Regions from separate parts of the Microbacterium sp. Z11_20 genome, predicted to be linked through region 1. Evidence: predicted binding sites of a transcription regulator. Region 1 holds the regulator's gene; the other holds the start of a gene.
What was found. The regulator HrcA, encoded in region 1, represses chaperone genes, less so after heat shock. The targets are predictions, from matches to a motif close to TTNGCACTCGNNNNNNNCGAGTGCNAA.
Positions count from the first base shown of each region.

Region 1 (3,203 bases):
CCGGACTGCACACCGGGGCGCACCTCGAGTTCGACCTCGCCGTCCAGCGCCTCGATCGTGGTTTCCGTGCCCAGGATCGCGTCGGGCATCGACACCTCCAGGGTCGCCAGAAGGTCGTCGCCCTCTCGGCTGAACACCTCGTGCGGGGCGACGTTGATCTCCAGGTAGAGATCTCCGTTCGGGCCTCCCGCGGGGCCGACCTCGCCCGACCCGGGCATCTGCAGGCGCAAGCCGGTCTCGACGCCCGCGGGGATGTCGACGGACACGGTTCGGCGTGCGCGCACGCGTCCCTGCCCCTGGCAGGTGGCGCACGGGTAAGGGATGGTCGTCCCGTAGCCCTGGCATGTGGCACAGGGCTGAGAGGTGACGACGTTGCCGAGGAGGCTCCGCACGGTGCGCTGCACGTTTCCGGTTCCGTGGCAGATGTCGCACGTCACCTCCGACGTACCGGGCTGACAGCACGACCCCTGGCAGGTCTCGCACAGCACGGCCGTGTCGACGTCGAGGTCGCGGTGCACTCCGAACACGACATCGCCGAGCTCGAGCGTGACGCGCACCAGGGCGTCCTGACCGCGCTCACGGCGAGACCGGGGACGCCCGCCCCGGCCTCCGCCGCCGGCGCCGCCGAAGAACGTCTCGAAGATGTCGCTGAACCCGCCGAACCCCGCCGCGCCCCCGGCACCCCCGAACGGGTTCGAGTCGCCGCCCATGTCGTAGCGGCGACGCTGGTCCGGATCGCTCAGCACGTCGTACGCGTGTGTGACGAGTTTGAATCGTTCGGCCGCACCCTCGCCGGGGTTGACGTCGGGGTGGAGTTCGCGCGCAAGCCGCCGGTAGGCGCGCTTGATGTCGTCCGCAGACGCGTCGCGCGCGACGCCGAGGACCTCGTAATGGTCAGCCACAATCGCCTTCCTGCCCGCGTACAGCGGGACCGTTCGAAGACCGGATGCGCCTCAGCGGCCGTTCTCGTCCTCTTCGAGCATCCGGGTCAGATAGTGCGCGACGGCGCGAACCGCCGCGAGGTTTGAGGGGTAGTCCATCCGCGTGGGGCCGAGCAGGCCCACGCGGGCGCCGCTGGCCGGCGCGTCGTAGTGGCCGATGAGCACGGATGCCTCGGGCAGCCCGAACGGCTCGTTCTCGCGCCCGATGCTCGCCGACAGGCCTTGATCGTCGGCGACCATCTCACTCATGAGGCGCAGCAGCGTCACCTGCTCCTCGATCGCCTCCAGGAGCGGGTAGATGCTGCCACGGAAGTCGGATTCGCGGCGCGCCAGCGTCGCCGCCCCGGCCATGACCAGACGGTCCTGACGGAATTCCTCGAGCTCTTCGGCGAGGACACGCAGGATCGGGTACGCCATCGCGTCCAGGCCGCCACCGGTCGGCGGCGCTTCGCTGAGGAGCCCGCCCAGTCGTTCGGCGCCGTCGCGTACCGATCGGCCGACCAGCAGGGCTCCGATCCGAGCGCGCAGCTGCACGAGATCGGCGTCGCTCGGCTCTTCCCGGGAGAAGGCGATGCGCTGGGTGACACGTCCGGTGTCGGTGACGACGACCACGAGCATCCGCCCACCGCCGAGACCCACCAGTTCGACGTGCGTCACATTCGCGGTGGCAAACGACGGATACTGCACCATCGCCACCTGCCCGGTCAGCCGGGTGAGGGCGCGCACCGTGCGCCCGAGCAGATCGTCGAGATCTCCGGAGTCGCCGAGGAACGACGCGATCGCCGCGCGCTGGGCCTGGGAGAGGGGCCGCAGGTCCGCCAGGTGGTCGACGAAGACGCGGTACCCCTTGTCGGTGGGCACGCGTCCGGACGATGTGTGCGGCGCGGCGATGAGGTCTTCGTCTTCCAGCAGCGCCATGTCGTTGCGGATGGTGGCCGCAGACACCCCGAAGGCGTGGCGATCGACGATCGCCTTGCTGCCTACCGGCTCATGCGTATCGACGTAGTCCTGCACGATGGCTCGCAGCACCTGGAGCCCGCGTTCCGTGACCATGGCACCCCTCCCCCGCGACCGTTGGCACTCGTTGTCGTTGAGTGCCAATTCTAGCGGATGAGGCCGGATCTCAGCCTGAGGCTCACTGGGTGAGCGTGTGGACGACGGCGTCGGCGAGGAGCCGGCCCCGCCTGGTCAGCACGACGCGCCCGCGCACGGCGTCGGTGCCCTCGACGAGGCCGTCCGCCACGAGCCCGGCGACGGCGTGCCGGCCCTCTGCGAGCAACTCCGCGACGGGGATCCCCTCGCGGATGCGCGAGCGCAGCAGCACGGCCTCGAGCCGCTGCGCTTCGGCATCGGGACGCTCGCGCCCGGCCGCGGGCGATGCCCCCTGCGAGAGCCGCGCCGCGTAGGCGGCGGGGTGGCGCACATTCCACCACCGCATCCCGCCGACATGGCTGTGCGCACCGGGGCCATAACCCCACCAGTCGGTGCCGCGCCAGTAGGCGAGGTTGTGCCGGGAGCGGTGCTGCGGGGTGCGCGCCCAGTTGGAGACCTCGTACCACTCGAGTCCGGCGGCACCGAGCAGATCGTCGGCCAGCTCGTACATGTCGGCTTGCAGATCGTCGTCGGGCTGGGCGAGTTCGCCGCGCCGGATCTGCCGCGCGAGCCGCGTGCCGTCCTCGACGATGAGTGCGTACGCGGAGAGATGATCGGGTTCGAGGGAGATCGCCTCCTCGAGCGAGAGCCGCCAGTCCTCGAGCGACTCGCCCGGGGTGCCGTAGATGAGATCGACGCTGACGTCGAGCCCGGCGGCTCGGGCCGCGGCGACCGCGGTGCGGACATTGGCCGGGTTGTGCGTGCGATCGAGGGCCGCGAGGACGTGCGGGCGGGTCGATTGCATGCCGATCGACATCCGGGTCACCCCGGCCGATGCCAGCTCGTTCGCGACCGCATCCGTCACGGTGTCGGGATTGGCCTCGACGGTCACTTCGGCTCCGTCGGCCACCCCGAAGGCCCGGCGCACTCCCCCCAGCATCCGCGCCAGGTCACCGGGCGGCAGGAGCGTCGGTGTGCCGCCGCCGAAGAAGATCGTCGAGGCCGGCCGCAGCGGGCCCGTCGCGGCGAGGACGCCCACGGACTGGTCGATCTCCCGCACGAGCGTGTCGGCGTACTGGTCCTGCCGCGCCCCGCGCAGTTCGGACGCGGTGTAGGTGTTGAAGTCGCAGTAGCCGCAGCGCACACGACAGAACGGCACGTGCAGATACA
Region 1 covers NZ_JBXVOQ010000001.1:793,271-796,473, forward strand. Annotated here, with positions in the region: gene dnaJ (molecular chaperone DnaJ) at 1-902, opposite strand, end outside; gene hrcA (heat-inducible transcriptional repressor HrcA) at 954-1,994, opposite strand; gene hemW (radical SAM family heme chaperone HemW) at 2,077-3,203, opposite strand, start outside.

Region 2 (3,203 bases), on a different contig from region 1:
GGGCCGATCGCGCTGCTGGAAGTGGGCGCGAGCGCGGGCCTGTGCCTGTATCCCGACCGCTACTCCTACCGTTACGCCACCGGGGAGGGGATGCTCGCGCTCGACCCCGCCGACGGCGCGAGCTCGGTCGTCCTGACCAGCCGCCTCACGGGGGAGCCTCCCCGGCTGCACCTGCCGCGCATCGTGTGGCGCGCCGGCATCGACCTGTCGCCGCTGGATGCGCGGAACCCGCGCGACCGTGCGTGGCTGACCGGCCTCGTCTGGCCCGGGGAGACGGGGCGGACCGAGCGGGTCGAGGCCGCGCTGGACGTGGTCGCCGCCGACCCGCCCGCGCTGACCGCCGGCGACGCCGCGTCCGTCCTGGCCGAGGTCGCCGCCGCAGCCCCCCGCGACGCGACCCTGGTCGTCACGACCCCGGGTGTGCTGGCCCACATCCCGCGCGCCCGGCGGGGCGCGGTGATCGACGCGGCGCGCGCCGCCGGCCGGTGGATCACGATGGATGACCCAGGGCTGCACGAGGGCTGGAGCTCGGTCCCCGACCCGTGGCCGGGCGGCTTCGCCCTGGCGCTGGATGGCGCCATCCTCGCGGCGGTGGATCCCCTCGGCGGTTTCGTGGAGTGGCTCCCGGCACCTGCCCGCCCGCAGGCTTAACGTGGAGGCGTGCCTCTCTCCGACCGCGATCGAGCCCTCCTCGCCTTCGAGGCGGAGTGGCGCCGGCACGGGGGAGCGAAGGAAGAGGCGATCCGGGCCGAGTTCGCGATGCCGCCCGCGCGCTACTACCAATTGCTGGGCCGCCTGATCGACACGGCCGAGGCCCTCGAGCACGATCCGCTCCTCGTGCGTCGCCTTCGCCGGGTCCGGGATGAGCGCGCCTCCGTCCGGGCCCGGCGCACGGTCATCCTCAGCACTCGCGGTTAGCATCGGGGGGTGGCGCGAACGACGTACCCGCGAGACCGATTCGACGAGCTCGCCCCTGACACGGGCCGGGTCGGTGCCCATCGCGCCGAGAATCCGCGCCTGCGCGGCGGCATCATCTTCCTGTGGGCCGTCGTCGCAACGGTCATCCTCCTCGTGGCCGGGATCTTCGGCTCGCTGCTGATGAGCGGGCGGATCTCGTTCGCGCCCGAGCCGGTTCCCACGACGTCACCGCTTCCCGTCGTCGAGCCCGTGGTCGACACGACGGTGCCGGTGCTCGTTCTCAACGCCACGCCGCAGGACGGACTCGCATCCCAGATCCGCGACACCGTGGTCGCTGCGGGCTGGGCCGCCGAGATCGTGTCCGCCGGAGCCGCCGGGGTCGACGACTTCCCGGTGACGACGGTGTACTACCCGTTCGAGGAGGACGAGGCCGCGGCGCTGGGACTGGCCGAGGCCATCGGCGGCGCGGAGATCGCGTTGAGCGACCAATACCTCCCCCTGGACGACCCCGACACAGAGGCGAACGAGGCAGCCCGGCAGCTCACGGTGGTGCTGGGACTCGACCGCGTCCCTGAACCCTCCGAGTAGGCCCCGACCCCCGTGTTTCCGGGGAGTAAACAGTTGGATGCGGCCGTGTCAAAACTTGCCCGACCAGGGGCCGCGACGCTGCACGTGGTGGATACGATGACGGTCGTCCCACACCATCAGGAGAAGAGCATGGCCCAAGGCACCGTCAAATGGTTCAACGCGGAGAAGGGTTTCGGTTTCATCACTTCCGGTGACGGACAGGACGTCTTCGTCCACTACTCCAACATCGATATGACCGGCTTCCGGGTTCTCGAGGAGGGGCAGACGGTGGAGTTCACCGTCGGCGCCGGCCAGAAGGGCCCACAGGCCGAGTCGGTTCGCGTCGTCTGACGCGTCCGTCCCGGCGCCCCTTTCGAGGCGGCATCGCGCGATGACTCCACCCCGGCAACGGTGCCCGGAGTCGCCGCGGGATGCCGCCTCGCTCTCTTTCCTCGCGGCCACCGCCGCGGGCAGGACGGAGACGACCCGCGGGTGCGGCAGCTTGCACTCGCATGGGTCGAGTGCCAGAATGAGTTAGCACTCGTGTTTATTGAGTGCTAACAGACTGATAGCTCCGTCCTGGAGGGACGACACACATATGGCAAAGATCATCGCTTTCGACGAAGAGGCCCGCCGCGGTCTCGAGCGTGGCCTGAACATCCTCGCCGACGCCGTCAAGGTGACGCTCGGCCCGCGCGGTCGCAACGTCGTGCTCGAGAAGAAGTGGGGCGCCCCCACGATCACGAACGACGGTGTCTCGATCGCCAAGGAGATCGAGCTCGACGACCCCTACGAGAAGATCGGCGCCGAGCTGGTCAAGGAGGTCGCCAAGAAGACCGACGACGTCGCCGGTGACGGAACGACCACCGCTACCGTTCTCGCTCAGGCGCTCGTTCGCGAAGGACTGCGCAACGTCGCAGCCGGCGCCGACCCCATCTCGCTCAAGAAGGGCATCGAGAAGGCCGTCAAGGCCATCACCGACCAGCTCCTCGCCGGCGCCAAGGAGGTCGAGTCCAAGGAGCAGATCGCTGCCACGGCATCGATCTCTGCCGCTGACCCTGCGATCGGCGAGCTGATCGCCGAGGCCATCGACAAGGTGGGCAAGGAAGGCGTCGTCACCGTCGAGGAGTCGAACACCTTCGGCACCGAGCTCGAGCTCACCGAGGGTATGCGCTTCGACAAGGGTTACATCAACCCGTACTTCGTGACCGACCCGGAGCGCCAGGAAGCGGTCTTCGAAGACCCCTACATCCTGATCGCGAACCAGAAGATCTCGAACATCAAGGACCTGCTGCCGATCGTCGACAAGGTGATCCAGGAGGGCAAGGAGCTCCTCATCATTGCTGAGGACGTCGAGGGTGAAGCTCTCGCGACGCTCGTGCTCAACAAGATCCGCGGCATCTTCAAGTCGGTCGCCGTCAAGGCTCCCGGCTTCGGCGACCGCCGCAAGGCGCAGCTGCAGGACATCGCGATCCTCACCGGCGGCCAGGTCATCACCGAAGAGGTGGGCCTCAAGCTCGAGAACGCCACGGTCGACCTGCTCGGTCGTGCGCGCAGGGTCATCATCACCAAGGATGAGACGACCATCATCGAGGGTGCCGGTGACACCGCGCAGATCGAGGGTCGCGTGACCCAGATCCGTCGCGAGATCGAGAACACCGACAGCGATTACGACCGCGAGAAGCTCCAGGAGCGCCTCGCCAAGCTCGCCGGCGGCG
Region 2 covers NZ_JBXVOQ010000002.1:568,945-572,147, forward strand. Annotated here, with positions in the region: gene AC2DFQ_RS07780 (DUF2332 family protein) at 1-651, shown strand, start outside; gene AC2DFQ_RS07785 (DUF3263 domain-containing protein) at 661-918, shown strand; gene AC2DFQ_RS07790 (LytR C-terminal domain-containing protein) at 928-1,506, shown strand; gene AC2DFQ_RS07795 (cold-shock protein) at 1,636-1,836, shown strand; gene groL (chaperonin GroEL) at 2,084-3,203, shown strand, end outside.
Region 2: groL (chaperonin GroEL) is a predicted target of HrcA. The motif match lies at 2,020-2,046, and genes of this name have one in related genera.